DNA from 2 places in the Shewanella carassii genome. Region 1 is predicted to be linked to the other one. Evidence: predicted binding sites of a transcription regulator. Region 1 holds the regulator's gene; the other holds the start of a gene.
What was found. Region 1 encodes sigma-54, which starts transcription at its own class of promoters, with help from an activator protein. Its sites were predicted from a motif close to GTTGGCACGNNNNTNGNNT; they were not measured.
Positions count from the first base shown of each region.

Region 1 (11,592 bases):
GTCAGCGGGGTGGCATCCATAAAGTGAGTGCGGCCGGTCTTGGTAATATCGGCAAACTGTTGTGACTTGTGTTTTAGGCTATCGCGCAGCGCACCTATGGCGGGCAGTGTGTGCCTGCAGGTCTTGAGTACCACGGCGATATGCATGGCGCTGGGGAAGGTATCATTGCTGCTCTGGCTGCGATTGACATCATCGTTCGGGCTCAGGCTGATGGCCTTGTGTGCCAGCGCCATGCCACGATTGGCTATCACCTCATTGAGGTTCATATTGGTTTGGGTGCCGCTACCGGTCTGCCAAATGACCAGGGGAAAGTGCTGCTCCAGTTGGCCCGCCAAGATTTCATCGCAAACTCTGGCGATGAGCGCCGCCTTGTCCTTGGGCAGTTGCCCAAGCTCGGCATTGGTCTGGGCAGCGGCTTTCTTCAACAGGGCGAAGGCGTGGATGATAGCCCTCGGCATACTCGCTTGCGGGCCTATGGGGAAGTTTTCCAGACTGCGCTGGGTCTGGGCGCCCCAGTATTTGTCTGCTTCGACCTTGACCTCGCCCAGGGTGTCTTGCTCAATCCGATATTGCATTGCCGCCTCCTGTCGTCTGTTGCCGTCCTCAGCATAGCATGGCCTTTGGCCCACTCCTGAAATAATCCGCCGGGTTTCCCGGTCAGGTTTGGGCGGCCTGTATCAGGCCTGGATTCTGATTTTTACAAAGGGAGTAAGCATGAGAGTATCGGTTTGGCCTGCGTTATTGCTCTTGGGAGCTCAGTTGGGGGCTTTGGGCTCCAGTTCGGTAATGGCGGCTCAGGCAAATGATTTTATCCAGGTATTTGAAGCGCTTTCCGGTCAACATCCGGGAGAGCGCAAGGGACATGCCAAGGGAATCTGCACCATTGGCAGTTTCCGGCCAAGTGCAGAGGAGCCCTGGCTCAAGGAACTATCTCTGTTTGCCACAGAGCAGGCACTGCCCGCTCAGGTGCGTTTTTCCATGGCGGGTGGCAATCCTTTTGTGGCCGATACCAGTCGCAGCCCAAGAGGGATAGGCGTGCGCATCGAACTGCCGGACGGGCAGGTGCATCAGTTGGCCGGGTTGACCACGCCTGTGTTTCCGGGGAAAGATCCCGACAGTTTTCTTGGCTTGCTGCGCGCTTCTCTGGCTCAGCGTGAGGGGGAAACCGGCGCGGTTGCACGCTATCTGCAGCAACATCCGGATGCCGCCCGCCAGGGGCAGTGGTTAAAGCAGCACAATCCACCGGCGGCCTATACCTCGGTCAACTACTTTGGCATTCACAGCTTTATTTTTGGTAACCAAGGCCAGCAAAAGCGCTTTGGCCGTTGGGAGCTTTGGCCTGTGGACGGGGAGCAACCATTGACGGATGCCGAAATGGCGCAGTTGCCGGATGATTTTCTGCAGGACAGGTTGATGCAGAGGCTGAAAACAGGACCGGCTCAGTTTGAGCTTAAGCTGACCCTGGCCGAGGAGGGGGATCCCTTGCTGGACCCCTCACTGCAGTGGCCGGATAACCGACCCAGGGTTACTCTCGGGCGCCTGAGCATAGACTCGGTTGCGGCTTCGGCCTGCGACAGGCTGAACTTTGATCCCAATGTGCTCAGTAAAGGGATTGCCGCCAGTGATGACCCTGTGCTGCGGCTGAGATCCGCGGCTTATGCCATCTCTTTCGGCAAGCGTCTAAGCGGCCAGTAACGGCAATAAAATGACAGGAACGAACCTTAAAAATGTAGCGCTTTATCGTTGTTATATGTACATTTTTTATCGTTGGGGGCGATAACTGTGTGTCAGGTTCGCTCCTGTCGAAACTTTAACGGATTAGGGTAAACTCCTGGCTCAACTGACGAATGCGCTGCTGCAGTTGCTGCAGTTCTCCCATCAGCCGGGATTGCCTGGGTCTGCCAGCCGCTTCATTCTGCGCCAGCCACTGATAAACCTGTTTGGTGGAGATCCCATGCTGACGGGCAACGTCAAACATGAGCCTGCCGTTTTGGGTCACTTCCTTAATGGCTTGCTGTCGCAGTTTCTGCTCGTTAATTTCCATACCGCCTCCCTGATGGTTCAAGAATGGTTTTCCAGAGCGGTTATTCCAGCTCTGCTATTCCACATCCCATTGGCTGTAGCCCAAGTGCTTGAGGCCATGCCAGAGCGAATGCCAACTGTCGCGCATTTTCATCAGTGTTTTCATCATGACTCCTGAACAGTGGAATACTGCTTTATAGGTATGTAAGAAACATGCCAATTTTTAATCTTCTTTTAATATGTTGATATAAAAGAAAATTGATTCATTTCATGATCGGGTGTATCTGCCTGGCGCCCCCCAATAGAGTGCAGTCTGCTCTATTTTGGGACTTTATTTGATGTCAGCGCCATGACACTTGGCTGACAATCCGGGGGGAGAAAGTCAGATTTGACTGAATCCGTGCTGAACGCCGTGCGGATTTGTTGTCTCTATGGCCTCCGGGGGATTGTCTGCTTGAAGCGCTGCTATATACTTTGGCGCCAGGTAGGTTCCGCTTAGATTGGAACAAGCAGACGAAGGAAAAATAACATGAAAAAGCGCGCTTTTCTGACAGCTCCTCTGTTGCTGGCATTGCTGGCAACTGGCTGTACTACAGTGAATCCTTATACCAATGAACAACAGACCGCCAAGGCGACCAACGGAGCGCTGATAGGTGCCGTAGCCGGCGCGGCCATAGGTGTGGCCTCCTCCAGTAAGAGTGACAGGGGCAAGGGCGCCCTGATAGGAGCCGCATCCGGTGCAGCCTTAGGCGGTGGTATCGGCTATTACATGGATGTACAGGAAACCAAGTTGCGTCAGCAGCTGGCTTCTACCGGTGTCAGTGTGACCCGGGTGGGCGATACCATAGTGCTCAACATGCCCAATGAAGTGACTTTCCAGGTCGACAAGACAGATCTCAGCAGTGGTGCCATGCGGGTATTGGACAGCGTAGTGCTGGTGGCCAAGGAATATGACAAGACTCAGCTGAATGTGGTGGGTTATACCGACAGTAGCGGCTCTGAGTCTTACAACCTGAGATTGTCACAGGTTCGTGCAAGCGAAGTAGGTAATTACTTGATCCGTAAAGGTGTATCCGGACAGCGAGTGCTGACTCAGGGCCGAGGTGAAGCCAGCCCAATCGCTTCCAATGCCACCCCTCAGGGACGGGCACAGAACCGTCGGGTAGAGATTATTCTTAGTCCGCTAGGTTAAGATTTTAAGCCTTAGGATCGCAGCGGCGGCCCTTTTTATTGGGTCAAATTGTCCCTTTCTCCGGTTTTCCCTGTTAGGTGGCGTGATCTTGAGGGGAATTTATGACAAGTTTTGCCGTGGTGCGTTGATTTGTGATGCGGTTTGGTTGAGTTTAGCGGCATCTGTATCTTATACACTGGAGAAAAATAAATGAAAAAGAGTGTCTGCTTACTCGCCCTGTTACTGCCCGCCTTTTCTCAGGCGGCGGATCTTGAGTTCAGGGCCGCGGGAAGTTTGAAGACCGCCATGACGGATGTTATCGCCAGTTATCAAGCCGATGGCGGCGTTAAGGTCAATGCCCAGTTTGCCCCTTCAGGCTTGCTCAGAGGCCGAATTGAAGAGGGCGAGAAGGTCGACCTGTTTGCGTCGGCCAATATGAAGCATCCACAAAAACTGATGCAGGAAGGCAAGGGCGCGCCTGTGGTGATGTTTGCCCGGAACCGCCTGTGCGCTCTGGCGCAAGATAATGTTCCTCTGACGACAGAGAATATGCTGGATACTTTGCTGGACAGCAAAATCAAGCTGGGCACCTCCACTCCCAAGGCCGACCCTGCCGGTGACTATGCTTTCAAAGTGTTTGATCGCGCCGAAGCTATCAAGCCCGGTAGCCAGGCTAAATTGGCGGCAAAGGCCCTGCAATTGACCGGTGGCGCCGACAGTGCCAAACCTCCTAAAGGCAAAAACCCCTATGGCTGGGTGATGGCCAACAAACGGGCGGATGTATTTTTAACCTACTGCACCAACGCCGTATTGGCCAAGAAAGAAGTGCCTGAGCTTAAGATAGTGGCGTTGCCCGAGTCGCTGGCAGTGGGTGCCAATTATGGCATGCTGGTGCTGGATAAAGCCGACTCTGCCGCTTGGCCGCTGGCCATGTATATTCTGTCTCCCAAGGGGCAATCCATTCTGGCCTCTTACGGCTTCGAAGCACCGTTGAAACCTTAAACAAACTTTCATTCAGGTACGGATATGTTTCTCGTGACGTCTCCGTGCCTTTCTTGGATGCTTGTCTGGTTTTTATCCAAATATGCTTGCATCTGCAATTGTTCCCCTTCTAAAGTAGGGCTTTGTGTTCTTGCTTGGGGGAAGCATGCTCGAAACCAAAGGCTTACCGATAGCGACAGATTATCTCGGCGATGAAGTGGGATTGATCCGTCTAGGCTACGACAGTCAGGGCTTGGATGTTGAAGTGAGTGTTGAAGGCCGCCAGGCCACGGTACATTTTGGTTCTGTTGTTGGCTTTCGGGTTCTCGATGAAGGCGATCTGATGGAGTTCTGGACCGAATGCAGCCTCTCCAATGGTTGGTTGTTTCAAATCTCCAACGGTGGTTGGTTCCGCCAAGAAACCAGTCGCAGCGGCTTTATGGCCAGTACCAACCTTGATTTACAAGAATATCTGCTGGTGACTCGAAGGGAGTGTGTCTCTGTCTTCTGTGAGCTGGAGGAACCCAAGATACTTTGGTTTACCGATTGATGTCAGCGTCAGTGTCGCCGCTATCGGCGGATAGAGAGCGAGTCGATTCACTCTCATTTTTGCCATGCAAACCTGAGTCGGGTTCATTGAAACCCGATCTCAGACTCATCAATGCTGGAGCCTCAGCCCATTAAAACGAGAGTCGCCAACCCCAGGAAGGCGAACAGGCCTATCACATCCGTCACAGTGGTCAGCACCATGCCGCCGGCCAGTGCAGGATCCACATTGAGTTTTTTCAGTATTAAAGGGATGCTGGCCCCGGCGAGACCGGCTACCGTCATATTGATCAACATGGCGCCGCCAATAAGGGCGCCGAGCGCCAGATCGCCTTTCCAGATCCACACGGCGGTGAATACCAGCGCCGACCACAACAGGCCATTGAGAAAGCCGATGGCCAACTCCTTGCCGATAAGCCAGCGGGAGTTGCTTTGACCTATGTGACCGAGGGCGATACCGCGGATCACCAGTGCCAGCGTCTGGTTACCGGCAACGCCGCCCATGCTGGGCACTATGGTCATCAGAATCGCTATGGTGGCAAATTTTTCCAGTGTGCCTTCAAACATATTACTGACCGAGGCGGCCAGTAGGGCGGCAAACAGGTTGAAAGTCAGCCACAAAGAGCGGCGAATAGCACTCTTGAACACAGGGCCGAAAGTGTCTTCATCATCGTCCATTCCCGCCATCCCCATCATGGAGTGTTCGGCGTCTTCACGGATAACGTCAACCACGTCATCGATGGTGATCCGTCCAAGCAGATGGCCTTCGCCATCGACCACTGGCGCAGAAACCCAGTCGTGTCGTTCAAACAACTGAGCCACATCATTGTCTGACATGGTGACGGGAATGCTCTCAAGCTCGGGATCCATGATGTCGCGGATCCCGGCAGTCGGATCGCAGGTCAGTAGGCTGGAGAGCTTGACGCCACCGAGTAATATATCGCGCCTATCCACCACATAGAGGGTATCAGTGGCTTCAGGAAGCTCGCCTCTTTGACGCAGATAACGCAGTACCACATCGACATTGACGTCCGGCCTCAGAGTGACGGTATCTGTGTTCATCAGGCTGCCGGCACTGTCTTCCGGATAGGAGAGCGCCTGTTCGACCCTGGCCCTGTCCTGGGCACTCATGGAGTGCAGTACCTGTTTGTAGAGGGTGTCCGGCAGGCTTCGCAATACATAGGCCAGGTCATCGGTATCCATACCGGCGGTCGCTCGCGCCAAACGCTCAGGACTCATCAGGCTGATCAGCTGGTCTTTCATATCTTCACCCAGCTCTTCGAGGATCTCGCCGCTCTGCTCCTGATCCACCAGTTGCCAGAGTACCTGACGGGTACGCGGCGGTGAAGATTCGAGAATAAAGGCGATATCTGAAGCCGTCATCCGCTGCAGCATGTCGCGCACGTGCACAAACATACCACTGCCAAGAGCTTGGTTCAGTTGAGTAAGACGTTGTTCTGTCAGCTCTTGGTCGAGCGCTTCTATTGGCATGCAGTTCCCCCCGTTATGCAAAGCGAGGGTATTTTACATCAAGACCGGGGAGTTATAGAAACAAAGAGTGTGACGCTAAGGCTTTAGCTGGCTTCGTCGAAACGGGCGTTGATCAGGGCGCAGATAGCGTCCATTGCGGGTTCGGCATCCGGGCCTTCGGCGATGAGGCGAATCTTCTTGCCTTGGCCGGTTTCCAGCATCAGGAGCCCAAGCACACTGGCGGCCGAGGCCTTTTTCTTACCTTGGATCAGGGTGATATCGGCTTCGAATTCACTTGCCAGTACCGCTAGTTTAGTGGCAGCGCGGGCGTGCAGGCCCAGTTTATTGACTATGGTGATTTCCCGTTCAACCTTTGCCATTGCTCAGCTCCCGGTGACGAGCCTGTACCTTGTGTTTGCTATTGCCAAAACGTTTGGCGAGCTGCTCGGCAACATAGACAGATCTATGCTGGCCACCGGTGCAGCCTATGGCTATGGTGAGGTAACTGCGGTTGTTGCGTTCAAGGTGCGGCAGCCAGGTTTCCAGTAGATTTTCTATCTGCCAGATGAACTTGTTTACTAGTGGCTGGCGGCTGAGAAACTCCTGCACAGGTTCATCCAGCCCGGTCAGTGGCCTGAGCGCTGGCTCCCAGTGAGGGTTGGGCAGAAAGCGCACATCAAACATGAAGTCGGCTTCCTGGGGCATACCGTGCTTGAAGCCGAAGGATTCAAAGTTGATCACCAGTTCTTTATCGACACTGCCAAGCAGAATTTCCCGCACAGTATCACTGAGTTCATAGATATTCATGACTGAGGTATCTATGTAGTGATCCACTAGTTTTGACATAGGCTCCAGCAGCTTACCTTCGAGCTTGATGGCGTCCTGTAGTGAGACTTTGCTCTTGGATAGGGGGTGCAGTCTGCGGGTTTCGCTGTAGCGCTTCAGCAGCACTTTATCGGAGGCGTTGAGGAAGAAGCTGGTCAGTTGGGTGTTTTCCGGCAAGGCTGCCAACTGCTGTTCCAGCACCTTTTCCTGATCCGGCATATTGCGCACATCTATGCTGATGGCAACCAGATCATTGCTGCCGCGGAGGTTATCCAACAGGCTGCCTATCATGGGCAGGGGCAGATTATCCACACAGTAGTAACCCAGGTCTTCGAGTACCCTGAGGGCAACGGATTTTCCGGAACCGGAGCGGCCTGAGACTATCGCGAGTTTCATCCTGTGATCACCTGGTAGAGTTCGGTTGCATCGCTGGATTTACGCAACTGCTTGAGTATCGCCTTGTCGCTGAGCTTTTCAGCCATGGCGGATAGAGTACTCAGGTGTTGCTGGCATTGTTCGGCGGGCACCAGGAGGGCGAACAGTATGTCCACCGGCTGGTTGTCTATGGCATCGAAGGCGATAGGCTCTTCGCATTTGACCAGCACGGCAATCGGCTCTGTGATATCAGGCAGCCGGCCATGCGGAATCGCAATACCATTACCTATACCTGTGCTCCCCATCTTTTCGCGGGCCAATAGGCTTTCAAAAATCGCTTGAGAGGAAAGGGTGGGGTACTGGGCGCTGGCGAGATCGCTAATCAGCTCCAGTACCTTTTTCTTACTGCCCGGAGTGGCACAGGTGGTGCACTCCGGCCGCAGGATGGTACTCAGTTCCATCGTTAGTGTTTTGTCAGCTTTTCTTTGTGTTTAATGACCTGACGATCCAATTTATCAATCAGAACGTCGATGGCGGCATACATGTCGGCATGTTCAGAAGTAGCATAGACTTCGCCGCCATTGAGGTGGATCTTGGCTTCGGCAATCTGTTGCATTTTTTGTACATTGAGCACAACGTGCACATTATTGATCTGTTCGAAATGGCGTTCAAGTTTCGAAAACTTACTTTCCACGTAGTCACGTAGTGAGTCGGTGATCTCGATGTGATGTCCTGTCAGGTTGATTTGCATAGAAATATTCCTCCAAATTCCAACTGTGGATTTATAAACTCTTACGCTGGTTCGACGGTGGTATCATCATAGCCTCGCGATACTTGGCTATGGTGCGTCTTGCAACGTTGATTCCCTGTTCTGCCAGAAGCTGCGCCATCTTGCTGTCGCTTAAGGGCTTCTTCTGGTTTTCCGCTGCCACGAGCTTCTTGATAAAAGCCCTGATCGCCGTGGAAGAGCATTCTCCGCCATCTTCGGTACCGACATGGCTGGAGAAGAAGTACTTCAATTCAAATATTCCCCTGGGGGTATGCATATACTTTTGAGTGGTGACCCTAGAGATGGTCGATTCATGCATCTCGACCGCCTCGGCGATATCGTTGAGCACCATGGGTTTCATGGCCTCTTCACCATATTCGAAAAATCCCTGCTGGAACTGCACTATGCAGTTGGCCACCTTGAGCAGGGTGTCGTTGCGGCTCTCCAGGCTCTTGATAAACCATTTGGCTTCCTGAAGATGGCCACGAATAAACTGGCTGTCTGATTGGCTGCGGGCACTGCGGGCCATGGCAGCATACTGCTGGTTGATCCCGAGTTTGGGCATACAGTCCGGGTTGAGTTCCACGACCCAGCGGCCATTTTTCTTCCAGACGCTAACATCCGGGATCACATATTCTTCGTCCATCGGCTGCACCAGCAAGCCGGGACGGGGATTGAGACTCTGAATCAGGTTGATGGCGTCACGCAGTTGATCTTCCTTGAGCTTGGTCTTGCGCATCAGGGTGCGGAAGTCACGGGCGGCAATGAGATCCAGGTGTTCGTCAATCAACAAGCGGGCATTGGCCAGATGTGGGGTGTCGGCGTTGAACTGCTGTAACTGGATCAGCAGGCATTCGCGCAGATCTCTGGAGGCGATGCCGACAGGATCGAAGTGCTGGATCCGCTTGAGTACCGCCTCGACTTCATCGAGTTCAATCTCAGGGTTGCCCATGGCTTCGAGGATCTCCTCTGTGCTCTGGGTCAGATAGCCCTGTTCGTTGATGGCATCTATGATGGCGGTGGCAATGGCGTCGTCGGTATCGGAAAACGGAGTCAGGTTCTTTTGCCACTCCAGGTGTTCGTAGAGACCTTCGCTGGTTTCTCCCTGGAAGGGCATGTCATCTTCACGGCCCATGGCCGGCCCTGAGGCACTGGCAGCGGTAAAGACTTCATCCCAGGTGGTATCCATAGGCAGCTCATCCGGCATAGATTCATTGCTCAGTGCCTCTGAGGTTTCTACCGTGGAGCCATCGACTTCCTGGGGACTTAGTTCGCTGCTGTCGTTTTCTTTATGGGCGTCAATGGGGTCGTCCTGGCTGTCCTCGGCCATCTCCAAGAGGGGGTTGGCTTCCAAGGCTTCCTGAATTTCCTGCTGCAGCTCAAGGGACGACAGTTGCAGCAGGCGGATGGCCTGTTGCAACTGAGGTGTCATGGTCAACTGTTGACCCAGTTTGAGCTGGAGTGACGCTTTCATTATACCGCTAATCCCTACTCGTTATTTTTCAATGAAAAAATTCAATAATAACAGGCTATAATACCCGGAATTCCCTCCGGATGACATGATCCTAACTATAGCCTGAATTGTTCGCCTAAGTACACAGCGCGTACTTGTTGGTTATCCAAGATTTCAGCGGGTGTGCCTTCGGCAATCAACTGTCCATGGCTGACTATGTAGGCTCGCTCACAAACGTCGAGTGTTTCGCGAACATTGTGGTCTGTGATCAACACCCCTAAACCGCGGGACTTAAGCTGTTCGATGATTTTTTTGATATCGATAACTGAGATGGGATCCACACCGGCGAACGGCTCATCCAACAGAATAAACCTTGGATTAGCGGCCAGCGCCCGGGCGATTTCCACTCGGCGGCGTTCACCGCCGGAGAGGGACATCCCCAGGCTGTCACGTATGTGGGTAATGTGGAATTCTTCCAGTAGCTGTTCGAGCTGTTCCTCGCGCTCGTCGCTGTTGAGCTCCTTACGGGTTTGCAGCACGGCCATGATGTTGTCATGTACCGACAACTTGCGAAAGATACTGGCTTCCTGTGGCAGATAACCTATGCCTTTACGGGCACGCAGGTGCATGGGATCTAGGGTCAGCTCGTCTTCATCGATAAAGATACGGCCCTTGTCACTCTGTACCAGCCCGACCACCATATAGAAGGTGGTAGTCTTGCCCGCCCCGTTGGGGCCCAGTAGCCCGACGATTTGGCCGGTATTGACCGACAGGCTGACGTCTTTGACTACGTTGCGCTTCTTGTAGCTCTTTGCCAGATTCTGTGCCGTCAGGGTGCTGGTCATTGCGGCTCCTGCTGCTGTTCTTTTTTGTTGAGATCCTGATAGTTTTCCGGCTGGATAACAGTAGTTACCCTATCTTGGCCTTTGCCGCTGCTTTCCGCTTCCAGCTGCTGCTTGTTGATGTCGTAGACTATCTTCTCGGCGGTCACTTCGCTGCCGTCCTGTTCTACTTTGGCTTGGCCTATCAAGGTCATGATGCGACTGTCTATGTTGTAGTGGATCTCTTTGGCCTTGGCGCTGGCCAGACGGCCATCTTCCAGTTTCTGGGTATAGGTGGCAGGTGAGCCCTTGGCCACCAGGATCCGCTCGCCGCTCTTATCCTCTGTGTAAGCCGTGAGTTCATCGGCCAGCAGTTTCAAACTGCCCTGGGTGACTGTGACTGGCCCACCGTATACCACGCGCTTGTTCTTGATATCGGCAAACTGATTGGCGGCGCTGATCTCTACTTTTTGCAGCAGATCTTCTTCGATGGCTATCGCCGACAGACTTGTGATGCACAAGAGGGCACCGATAAAAAACTTACTTGGTTTCATAGGTTCCTTTCACCTGACTGGTCAGCTTTACTTGCTGAGCATTGAGATCGGCGTACAGGCCGGATCCCTTGATATTAAAGTCTCTGCCTTCGATCAGGATCTCGCGATCTGAGGTCATGATCATGGTGTCCATATCCAGCTCCACATAACTGGTTTTCAGGCTCTGGATTGGTTCATTGGGGCTAATGGCGTCGATGATAACATTATTTTCAAGTACCACTCGGTTAGTCTTGCGATTGAGCCTACCCTCATTGGCAGACAGGCGCCACTGCGCTTCGCCCTTGTCCGGATAGACCAGATAAACCGGTTGGTTGAAGAAGGTCTTTTCACTGGCTTCATAGTGTTCCATGTGCGCCGCGGCGACTCTGCTGGCGACATTGCCCTGCTCATCAAAGTTGACCGAGCGAAGGTCATCGGCGACAAAGTCCGGTCGTACTACATCCACCGGCGCCTCGCTCTGTTGAGCGTTGCGCTTGTTCTGCACTTGCCAGTAAAGGATAAGTGCAGTGGAGAAAAACAAAATAATGGCCAGGGTGACCCTATTCATATACTCATTCCGTGGGCTTTTTCAAATTTGTCCTGACTGAGCAGGATAAGATCCGCCA
Region 1 is NZ_AP024618.1:723,844-735,435, forward strand. Features, by position in the region: gene fumC (class II fumarate hydratase) at 1-575, opposite strand, end outside; gene K5621_RS03420 (catalase family peroxidase) at 715-1,695, shown strand; gene K5621_RS03425 (transposase) at 1,811-2,044, opposite strand; gene K5621_RS03430 (YiaD family glycine zipper/OmpA-like lipoprotein) at 2,552-3,214, shown strand; gene K5621_RS03435 (molybdate ABC transporter substrate-binding protein) at 3,404-4,195, shown strand; gene K5621_RS03440 (hypothetical protein) at 4,341-4,724, shown strand; gene mgtE (magnesium transporter) at 4,847-6,211, opposite strand; gene K5621_RS03450 (HPr family phosphocarrier protein) at 6,295-6,570, opposite strand; gene rapZ (RNase adapter RapZ) at 6,557-7,411, opposite strand; gene ptsN (PTS IIA-like nitrogen regulatory protein PtsN) at 7,408-7,851, opposite strand; gene hpf (ribosome hibernation promoting factor) at 7,854-8,141, opposite strand; gene K5621_RS03470 (RNA polymerase factor sigma-54) at 8,173-9,633, opposite strand; gene lptB (LPS export ABC transporter ATP-binding protein) at 9,729-10,457, opposite strand; gene lptA (lipopolysaccharide transport periplasmic protein LptA) at 10,454-10,987, opposite strand; gene lptC (LPS export ABC transporter periplasmic protein LptC) at 10,974-11,534, opposite strand; gene kdsC (3-deoxy-manno-octulosonate-8-phosphatase KdsC) at 11,531-11,592, opposite strand, start outside.

Region 2 (11,592 bases), 820 kb from region 1:
CATGCCGCCACCGGAGGGGGCTGGGCGGTACTCTTACTTGACGGCCGTGACCGAAATTGAAGGCGAACTGGTTGAAATTCTCGATGTCGAAAAGATCCTCGATGAAATTTCGCCGGTCAAGACAGATATCAGTCAGGAAATCGACGAATCTCTCACAATCGACAGAGAGCAGAACTATCATATTATGGTGATTGACGATTCCTCAGTGGCCCGCAAACAGATCATTCGGGCGCTGTCATCGTTGAATCTGCAGATAGATACCGCCAAAGATGGTCGGGAAGCCCTGCAAAAGCTGAAAAGCATCGCCGCAGAGATGGACAATGTTGCCGATGAAATTCCGTTGATCATTTCGGATATCGAGATGCCGGAAATGGATGGTTACACTCTGACTGCCGAGATCCGTGATGATCCCAAGTTAAAGAATATCAAGGTGGTACTGCATACCTCTTTGAGCGGGGTGTTCAATCAGGCCATGGTGCAAAAAGTGGGCGCCAACGATTTTATTGCCAAGTTCAACCCCGATGAACTGGCATCGGCAGTTAACAAACATCTGAGTCTCTAGTCGCTGTCAGCTGTGGATTTTTATGACTATAGTGAGTGAGATGTCTTGTGTTGCAAATGGGGCTGGGGTATAACGCTGACCCAGTTTTTAAATGTCGTTGTTGCAAGCCACGGCGACATTTTCACGGATAGTTAGGACACAAAGGTGCCAGATAAATCTCTCGCAGAAACTGAATACAATCAATTCAGGCTGTTTCTCGAACAGCACAGTGGCATTGTATTGGGTGAGAACAAACAGTACTTGGTTCGCAGTCGTTTGGCGCCTTTGATGGGGAAATACGGTTTGCCTTCCCTGTCAGATGTCGTTAAGCAGTCGATGCGACCCACCGAACGCCAGTTACGCGCTGAAGTCGTTGATGCCATGACTACCAACGAGACCCTTTGGTTTCGTGATAGGTATCCTTTTGAACTCTTGGGTAATGTATTGTTGCCGGGCTATACCAAGTTGGGGCGGCCGCTGAAGATATGGTCGGCGGCTTGTTCATCTGGTCAGGAGCCCTATTCACTGGCGATGACAGTGCTTGAGTATCAGCAGCGTAAGCCGGGTGCTTTGCCGGGCGGTGCCATGATCCAGGCTACCGATCTGTCGCCGTCCATGCTGGAGCGTTGTAAAAACGCTGAGTATGACAAGCTGGCGTTGGCCCGCGGTCTGTCTGAAGAGCGCAAACGTCAGTTTTTTGAAGCTCTGCCCAACGGCAATATGCGGGTCAAGGATAATGTCCGCCGTTTGGTGAGCTTTCGGGCGCATAACCTGCTTGAGAGTTACACCTTGCTCGGTAAGTTTGACATTATCTTCTGCCGCAATGTGCTTATCTACTTTGCCCCGGAGGCAAAGGCAAAAATACTGCGGCAATTTGCTGCCGCTCTCAATCCCAAAGGGATACTGTTTTTGGGTGCCAGCGAATCGATTGCCGGTTTGACCGACGAATTTGACATGGTTCGCTGTAACCCTGGCATTTATTACCAGAAGAAAAACTAACCAATAACCTTTTGATTTTACTGGTAAATATGTAAAGGGCGCGTCGAATTAGACGGGCCCTTTTTGTTATTTCCTTTCTTTATGGCGCACAGCTGTGCTGTCTTTCGCTATTACATCCATATTTGGCACAAAGCTTGCTTTATCTTTGTCGAGTCATTAGAGGAGGCGGTTTTATGGCGATCAGTTTCGATAAGGCCCTTGGCATACATCAATACACTCTGGGTATTCGCGCTCAGCGTGCCGAAGTGCTTGCCAGCAATATAGCCAATGCCGACACCCCTCACTATAAGGCTCGGGATGTTGATTTTTCATCGGCGTTGCAGGCGGCAAAGGGGCGGCAACAGGGGGTCAGTATGATGGCCACTTCTGAAAAGCATTTCGACCTCAAGGCGTTGACTGCCGAGCATGTGCAGTATCGAGTACCGGATCAGCCTGACACGGGTGACGGTAATACGGTCGATATGCAAAAAGAGCAACAGGCCTTTATGCAAAATGCGCTCGAATATCAGATGTCGCTGGGATTTCTCGACGGTAAGTTCGCCGGAATGAAAAAGGCATTGAAAGGAGATTAATCATGAGTTTGTACAATATCTTCAATGTTGCGGGTTCGGGGATGTCGGCGCAGTCGGTGCGCTTGAATACCACCGCCAGTAACATAGCCAACGCAGACTCCGTTTCTTCCAGTATCGATAAGACCTACAAGGCGAGACACCCTATTTTTGAGGCCGAGTTGGCTAAGGCCAATGGCCAACAACAGCAGGGCGCGGCGGTGAAGGTCAAGGGCATAGTGGAGAGCGATAAGCCCTTGTTGAAAGAGTATTCGCCGGATCATCCGATGGCCGATGCCGATGGTTTTATCTACAAACCCAATGTCAATGTGGTGGAAGAGATGGCCGATATGATTTCGGCTTCCCGCTCTTATCAGATGAACGTCCAGGTGGCCGATGCCGCCAAGTCTATGCTGCAGCAGACCCTGAGGTTGGGCAAGTAAAGGGAGACATAGCCCATGAGTGTGAATTCAATTAATCCCTTCCAGGACAATATCAGTGTTCAATCGGGCACTGAGGCCAAGAAGAGTAACAACCAGCAGCTGACCCAAGAGGATTTCTTCTCGCTGCTGAGTAGACAGTTGTCGATGCAGGATCCTTTCAAACCTGTAGACAATGACCAGATGATTGCCCAAATGGCATCGTTTTCTACTGTTGATGGTATCTCCAAGCTCAATGAGGAGATAGTTAACCTCAATACGGTAATGACCTCGAGTCAGGCATTGCAGGCATCAGGCCTTGTGGGGCAGAAAGTGTTGATCCCGGCGGGAACCGGTTATGTTTCAGCGGAAGATCCCACGCTCAAAGGGGTGATCACATCGCCTGAGAAAATTCCGTCGATCAAGGTGACGGTCGAAGATGAGGCCGGACAGGTGATCAAGACCTTTGAGGTGGATGGCAGTGCCGGCGGTAACATAGACGTGGAATGGGATGGCTTGGATAAAGATGGAAATCCGGTGGATGCCGGTATCTATACCATGAAGGCCAGCGGAGTTGTCGATGGTAAGCCTCAGGATCTTATCGTTAGCTCCTATGCCCACGTGACCAGCGTATCGCTCAACTCCGCCAGTGGCGCCGTGTTGAATTTAAGAGGTATTGGCGGGATCAGACTGGCCGATGTGCTGGCTGTTTCCGAAGTTTAATTCTGTATCTGCCCCGGCTGCGCCGGACAGTATCTGAAAATCATGAGGTGAATTATGTCCTTTAACATTGCTCTGAGTGGGATTGCTGCGGCGCAGAAAGATCTCAATACCACAGCCAACAATATTGCCAACGTTAATACGATTGGCTTTAAAGAGTCCCGGGCCGAGTTTGCCGATGTGTACGCCAGCTCGATTTTCTCCAATGGGAGAACCACAGTGGGCGGCGGTGTAACGACCACTCAGGTGGCGCAGCAGTTCCACCAGGGTAACCTAAACTCCACCAACAACGCGTTGGATTTGGCGATCAACGGTGGTGGCTTTTTCGTGACCTCTCCCAATGTGGGCAGTCAGGATTATTCCTTCACCCGCGCGGGGGCCTTCAAGCGTGATGAAAACGGCTTTTTGGTCGATGCGGCCGGTAACTTTCTGCAGAGCTTCCCGGTCGATAAAGACGGCAACTCTACCTCAGTGAGTCTGACCACCACCAAGCCGGTGCAGATCCCGGATACTGCCGGTAGCCCGCAGAAGACCAACAATGTTGGCATCAGCATGAACCTGGACTCTACCCAGGCGACGAAAGACCCCGCGGCGTTTGACCCATCCAAGTCAGACACTTTCAATAACTCCACCGCAGTGACCATTTATGACTCTCTGGGTAACTCCCACACCCTGACCACTTATTTTGTGCGTCCGGAAAATGGCGCCTACACGGGCGAGAGTAACTGGGTGGCTTACTATGCCATCGATGACAAGCCGGTTAATCTGGGCGGCGGCGCTGGCAGCTACCAGACTGATACTGATGGTGACGGTACTCCGGACGCTACGGGTACAGCGCAAACTGCAGGTGGCTGGACTGGCGCCGTGCTCAAGTTCAACGATGTCGGCGGTTATATAGGTTCAGATCCGGCGGTGATCACCACAGAGCAGTTGGGTGTTGGCGGTGCCAATGTTCTCGGCCCTGCGGCGGACGGAACCCAGACAATAACCATAGACTTCAACAACCCGACCCAGTTCTCGGAAAAGTTCAACGCCACTGAATTGACGCAGGATGGGGTGACAGTGGGTCGTCTGACCAATGTGGAAGTGGGTACAGACGGTTTGATCTCAGCCAAGTACAGCAATGGCTCCACCGTCCCCTTGGCACGAGTGGCGCTGGCGCGTTTCTCCAACGAACAAGGACTGAGCCAAGTCGGTAACACCTCCTGGAAAGCCAGCCTGGATTCAGGCGCGGCGTTGGCTGGTGAAGCCAATAGTGGCGTGTTCGGCAGTATCCGCTCCTCAACGCTGGAGCAGGCTAACGTTGACCTGACCACTGAGCTGGTGGACCTGATTTCGGCTCAGCGTAACTTCCAGGCCAACTCCCGTACCCTGGAAGTGAACAACACATTGCAGCAAACTGTACTGCAGATCCGCTAATCCTTCCTGTGCAAGACATTGCCGTAGCGGCAATGTCTTGCCGCTTTCCCCCGCGATTATTTACAAGTCTCTGAAGTTCTTCTGTTGTCGCTGCGCGCGATTGCTCATTTTGTTGGCACGATGTTTGCTTTTACCTGGGTAGGTAAAAAGATTGACGGAGCAGCAGGTGGACAAACTTCTCTATGTCGCCATGACTGGCGCCAAACAAAACATGAATGCGCTGGCGGTTAGGGGTAATAACCTGGCCAATGCCAACACTGATGGTTTCAAGTCTGAGATGACTCAGGCCCGTGCGATGCAAGCCTTCGGTGAAGGATTGCCGACGCGGGTGTTTGCCATGACAGAGTCACCTTCGGCTAATTTCAAGTCCGGCCCTATCAAATCGACCGGGCGGGATCTGGACATCGCCATCAAAGATCAAGGTTGGATTGCCGTGCAGGCCGCCGATGGCAGCGAGGCCTATACCCGCTCCGGCAGTTTGAGTTTTGACACCACAGGTTTGCTGCGTAACGACAGGGGTAACCCTGTGATGGGCGACAACGGTCCGATAGTGCTGCCGCTGCCGATAGACAAAATCGAGATTGCTGCCGATGGCACTATCTCCATTCGTCCCCAGGGCGCAACCGCCGAGGTGATTGAAGAGGTCGGCCGTATCAAGTTGGTTAACCCGGGTAATCAGAACCTGATGCGCGGTGAAGATGGTTTGTTCCGCACCCTGGACGGCATCCCGGCCGCCGCCGATCCCTTTGTGAATGTGGAAAGCGGTGCGGTGGAAGGCAGCAACGTTAATCCCGTGGACGAAATGGTCAATCTTATCGAGTTGCAGCGCCAGTTTGAGCTGCAGGTAAAAATGATGAAAACCGCTGAAGAGAACGACAAGTCGTCCGCTTCACTGATGCGCATTAGCTAGGAGTAATTGATATGCATCCCGCGTTATGGATAAGTAAGACTGGGTTAGATGCCCAGCAAACAGACATCTCGGTGATTTCAAATAACGTCGCTAATGCCAGCACCATAGGCTACAAAAAGGGCCGGGCGGTATTTGAAGACTTGCTGTACCAGACGGTCAACCAGGCTGGTGGTATCAGCGCCTCCAACACCAAGTTGCCCAACGGTCTTAACCTGGGCGCAGGTACCAAGGTGGTCGCCACCCAGAAAATTTTCTCCCAGGGTAACCTGCAAACCACAGATAACTCACTGGACATGATGATTGAAGGCCCCGGGTTCTTTGAAATCCAGCTGCCGGATGGCACCACGGCCTACACTCGTAACGGCCAGTTTTCCCTGGATGATACCGGACAGATAGTGACTTCTGGCGCCGGCTATGTGTTGCAACCTGCGATTACCATTCCGGACGATGCCACCAGTATTACCGTTTCCGCCGAAGGCGAAGTATCGGTTAAAACCCCGGGCGCCGCCGAAAACCAGGTGGTGGGCCAGCTGACCATCTCTGATTTCATCAATCCGTCCGGCTTAGATCCCATAGGGCAAAACCTCTATCTGGAGACTGGTGCCAGTGGTACTCCAATTCAGGGCACGGCTTCACTCGACGGTTTGGGTTCTATTCGTCAGGGCTCGCTGGAAACCTCCAACGTTAACGTGACCGAAGAGCTGGTTAACCTGATTGAGAGTCAGCGGATCTATGAAATGAACTCCAAGGTCATTTCGGCGGTGGACCAGATGCTGGCTTATGTGAACCAGAATCTGTAGTGAGGTGATGTGATGAAACCCTTGTTCCTTATCATTCCGGCTCTGTTTCTGGGGGCTTGCACGGCTACTCAGAACAAACCCATAGCCGATGATCCCTATTATGCGCCTGTGTATCCAGAAGCGCCGCCGACCCGGATAGCGCCGACCGGCTCTATCTATCAGGACAGCCAGGCGTCTTCACTTTACTCAGATCTGCGGGCGCACAGGGTAGGGGACATCATCACTGTGGTGCTGGTGGAGTCGACTCAGGCGAAGAAAAGCGTCGGTAACAAGATCAAGAAAGGCTCGGACATGTCGGTGAACCCGCTCTATATGGGGGGCGGCAATGTCACCATCAAGGGCAATCCGCTGGATTTCCGCTATGGCGACAGTATGGATACCAATCGTGAGGCCGATGCCGATCAGAGCAACAGTCTTTCCGGACAGATCTCGGCCAACGTGATGCAGGTGCTGGGCAATGGCAATCTGGTTATTCGCGGTGAAAAGTGGATCACCATCAATAATGGCGACGAGTTTATCCGGGTAACCGGCATTATTCGGCCGCAGGATATTACTCCCGAGAACACCATAGATTCGCCCAAAGTCGCCAATGCCCGGATTCAATACAGCGGTACTGGCACCTTCGCCGATTCGCAAAAGGTGGGCTGGCTGAGCCAGTTCTTCCTCTCTGACTGGTGGCCTTTCTGAGGATAAGCTCATGAAAATAAAATTAATCATGGCACTTGCCTGTTTACTGGTTTCCCTACCGGGACAGGCCGAGCGCATCAAGGATATTGCCGATATCCAAGGGGTCAGGGATAACCAGTTGATAGGTTACGGCCTGGTGGTAGGTTTACCGGGCACCGGAGAGAAGACCCGTTACACGGAGCAGACCTTCAAGACCATGTTGAAGAATTTTGGCATTAATCTGCCGGATAACTTCAGGCCCAAGATCAAGAATATTGCCGTGGTGGCCGTGCATGCCGATATGCCGCCCTTTATCAAACCGGGACAAACTCTGGATGTGACGGTATCGAGCCTGGGTGAGGCCAAGAGCCTGCGCGGCGGTACTCTGCTGCAGACCTTCCTCAAAGGGGTGGACGGCAATGTCTACGCCATCGCCCAGGGGAGTCTGGTGGTCAGTGGCTTCAGCGCCGAGGGGCTGGATGGCTCCAAGGTGATCCAGAACACGCCAACCGTGGGTCGCATTCCCAACGGCGGCATAGTCGAGCGTGAAGTGGCCAGCCCCTTCGGTAATGGCGATCACCTGACTTTTAACCTGCACAGAGCCGATTTCTCCACCGCCAAGCGTACCGCCGATGCCATTAACGGCTTACTCGGCCCGGGTATGGCGCGGGCGCTCGATGCTTCTTCCATTCAAGTCAGTGCTCCCAGAGATGTGTCGCAGCGGGTATCTTTCCTGGCCACTCTGGAAAATATCCAAGTTGAGCCTGCCGATGAATCGGCCAAGGTGATAGTCAACTCCCGCACCGGCACCATAGTGGTCGGCAAGGACGTCAAATTATTGCCGGCGGCTGTGACTCACGGTGGTCTTACCGTCACCATCGCCGAAGCGACTCAGGTTTCTCAACCCAACGCCCTGGCCGGTGGCCAGACTGCGGTCACCAGCAACAGCACCATAGATGTGGCTCAGGACAACCGGCGGATGTTTATGTTCAACCCGGGAACCTCGCTCGATGAACTGGTGCGAGCAGTGAATATGGTCGGTGCCGCACCTTCAGATGTATTGGCAATCCTCGAAGCCTTAAAGATGGCAGGAGCTTTGCATGGTGAACTCATCATCATCTGATTAATGGCACACTGGTTTATCGACTATGAACAAAATGGCTGATGCTTCGCAATTTCTGGATCTCGGTGGGCTGGACAAGCTCAGAGCCCAGGCGCAGCAGGATCAAAAGGCGGCGCTTAAAGAGGTGGCGCAGCAGTTTGAAGGCATCTTTGTACAGATGTTGATGAAAAGCATGCGTGATGCCAATGCGATATTTGAATCCGATAGCCCGATGAATAGCCAGTACACCAAGTTCTACGAACAGATGCACGATCAGCAGATGTCGGTGGAGCTGTCCTCAAAAGGCATGCTGGGGCTATCAGACCTTATGGTGCAGCAGTTGTCACCAGAGACCTCTGGTATTACCCCGGCTTCTGTGCTTCGCGGTGATGTTGACAATCGCAGTGTCGCGGCCTTGAGCGGCAGCCAGACAGATAAGAAAGCCAGCGTTGAAGCCGCCGCGGTTAAGGCCTCTGCGCTGCCGAGCAGTGACAGCCTGCAACAGGTATTGAGCGGCAAAGTATTGCCGTCATGGCGGCAGGCGCGGCCTGCCATCGGCAGCCAGGAAGAATTCGTCAAACAACTCTATCCTCATGCCAAGGCCGCTGCCGAAGCCTTAGGCACCCAACCCGAAGTGCTGCTGGCGCAATCGGCTCTGGAAACCGGCTGGGGTCAAAAAATGGTCCGTGGTCATAAAGGTGAGTCCAGTAATAACCTGTTCAACATCAAGGCCGACAGACGTTGGCTGGGTGAGAAAGCGGCGGTGTCGACCCTGGAATATGAGCAGGGCACTGCGGTGCGGCAAAAGGCCGACTTTCGGGTGTACGACAGTTTTGAGCAGAGCTTTAACGACTTTGTCAGCTTTATATCCGACAACGATCGTTACAGCCAGGCGCGCAAGATGGCCGCCAATCCCGGCGAATTTATCAAGGCATTGGCTGAGGCTGGATACGCCACGGATCCTCAATATGCCAACAAGGTGATGAAAGTGCTGGATACCATCAAGACCGATTTTGGTCAGTTGTTGCAGGAGTTCGGCTCAACGCCGGGCCAGTAAAGGTGCAGGAGCGATAACCCATGTCTATGGATCTGTTCAGTATAGCCCGCAGCGGGATCCTGGCCGCCCAGTCGCAGTTAGGGGTGACCAGTAACAATATTACCAACGTCAATACCGAGGGTTATCACCGTCAGGTGGCTATTCAGGGCACTTCCACCTCAATGCGCCTTGGTAACAACTTCTACGGCACGGGCACCTATGTGCAAGATGTAAAGCGGATCTATAACGATTATGCCGCTAGAGAACTGCGTATCGGACAGACTGGACTCAGTGCCGCCGAGATCAGCTACACCAAACTCAGCGAATTGGATCAGCTGTTTTCCCAGATAGGTAAAGCTGTGCCAGCCTCACTGAATGATTTTTTCTCCGGTCTCAATAGCCTGGCGGACTTGCCATCGGATCTGGGGATCCGCGGCTCTGTGCTCAATTCGGCCTCGCAACTGGCACAGAATCTCAACCAGATGCAGAGTCACCTCAGTGGCCAAGTGCAGCAAACCAATGATCAGATTGAAAGCATCACCACTCGGATCAATGAGATCAGTAAAGAGATGGCGCAGATCAATCTGGAATTGATGAAAACTCCAGGCAACGATTCGCAGCTGTTGGATAAGCAAGATGCTCTGATCCAGGAGTTGAGTCAGTACGCCGAAGTGAATGTGATCCCATTGGATAATGGCGCCCGCTCCATCATGTTGGGCAGCTCCTTTATGCTGGTGTCCGGCGAAGTCGCCATGACAATGGGAGTGACCAAAGGCGATCCTTTCCCCAATGAGCCCGAGCTGACCTATAGCCTTGGGGGCAGTGAATTGAAGGCCGATCCCGCCAAGCTAGGTGGTCAATTGGGTGCCCTGTTTGAATTTCGTGATAACACCCTGATGCCCGCCAGCCACGAGTTGGGGCAGTTGGCGTTGGGGATTGCCGATGCCTTTAACGAGATGCAGTCCCAGGGTTTTGATCTTAATGGCGAGCTGGGACAACCCATTTTTACCGATATCAATGACCCTGTGATTGCTGCAGGCCGTGTCGGCGCCTATTCGGGTAATCCGGGCTCGGCGTCTTTGAGTGTGAATATTGATGATGTCGGTGCCCTATCCGGCAGCAGTTATGAGTTGAATTATACCAGTGCCGGTACTTATGAACTTAAGGACATGAAGACGGGTGCTGTGACCAACTTGACGCTCAACGGCGATACCCTAGAAGGTGCCAACGGTTTCAGTATCAAAATTGATGCCGGTGCCATGGCCGCCGGTGACAGGTTTGAAATACGGCCAACCGCCAATGCGGCGGCCAACATAGGTGTGGTGATGTCAGATCCCAAAGGCATTGCTGCCGCGGCGCCGAAAATCACTGCCGGCACAGGCAATTCGGGGAGCACTTCGGTGAAGCTGGTCAGCATAGATGACAGAAGCGCGGCCAACTTCCCTGTGACCGACAGCGAGCTGACATTCACTCTGGATACCAGTGTTACTCCGCCCACCTATGAAGTCTTTGATGTCAATGGCGCCTCTTTGGCAACCGGAACCGCGGCCGGCACTCCACCGCAGATCAGTGCCTTTGGCTTTACTTTCGAAGTTGATGGCAGCAGTGGCGGCAGTGAGAGTTTCACTTTTGATCTCAGCTTTGCGCCGGGTGACAACAGCAATGCCGTGGCCATGGCCAAGCTCAGTGACAGCAAGATAATGAATAACGGTAAGTCGACTCTGGGTGATGTGTTTGAAAAGACTAAGCTGGATATCGGCAGCCAAACCAAATCCGCTCAGGTCAGAGCCGGGTCGGCGGAGGCCATTTACAATCAGGCTTACGCCAGAGTGCAATCGGAATCCGGGGTTAACTTGGATGAAGAGGCGGCCAATTTGATGCAGTTCCAGCAAGCCTATCAAGCATCGGCACGGATCATGACCACGGCCAATACCCTGTTTGACACCCTGTTCAGTTCGGTTCGATAGGAGTTTGAGTGATGCGTATTTCAACTTCACAGATGTACCAGCAGAACTTAAACAGCATTCTGCAGAAGCAAACGGATACCAGTAAGATCCTTGATCAACTCAATAGCGGCAAGAAGGTCAACACTGCCGGTGATGATCCGGTTGCGGCTATCGGTATAGACAATCTCTATCAACAAAATGCGTTGGTGCAGCAGTATCTCAAGAATGTGGATTACAGCAAGAATCATCTGTCGATGGCCGAAAGCAAGCTCGGCAGCGCCGAAACCTTGGTGTCCAGTATTCGGGAGCAGATGTTGCGTGCAGTAAATGGCACCCTGGCACCCTCAGAGCGGCAAATGATTGCCGATGAATTGCGCGGCAGTTTGGATGAACTCTTGAGTATTGCCAATACCCAGGATGAGTCGGGCAACTATCTGTTCTCCGGATTCAGCACAGACAATCAACCCTTTGCCTTCGATGCCAGCG
Region 2 is NZ_AP024618.1:1,547,898-1,559,489, forward strand. Features, by position in the region: gene K5621_RS07080 (chemotaxis protein CheV) at 1-562, shown strand, start outside; gene K5621_RS07085 (CheR family methyltransferase) at 707-1,540, shown strand; gene flgB (flagellar basal body rod protein FlgB) at 1,714-2,112, shown strand; gene flgC (flagellar basal body rod protein FlgC) at 2,115-2,531, shown strand; gene flgD (flagellar hook assembly protein FlgD) at 2,547-3,230, shown strand; gene flgE (flagellar hook protein FlgE) at 3,285-4,646, shown strand; gene flgF (flagellar basal-body rod protein FlgF) at 4,813-5,556, shown strand; gene flgG (flagellar basal-body rod protein FlgG) at 5,568-6,356, shown strand; gene flgH (flagellar basal body L-ring protein FlgH) at 6,369-7,043, shown strand; gene K5621_RS07125 (flagellar basal body P-ring protein FlgI) at 7,054-8,145, shown strand; gene flgJ (flagellar assembly peptidoglycan hydrolase FlgJ) at 8,171-9,181, shown strand; gene flgK (flagellar hook-associated protein FlgK) at 9,202-11,127, shown strand; gene flgL (flagellar hook-associated protein FlgL) at 11,139-11,592, shown strand, end outside.
Region 2: a site for sigma-54 is predicted at 4,758-4,776, ahead of flgF (flagellar basal-body rod protein FlgF). Genes of this name have one in related genera too.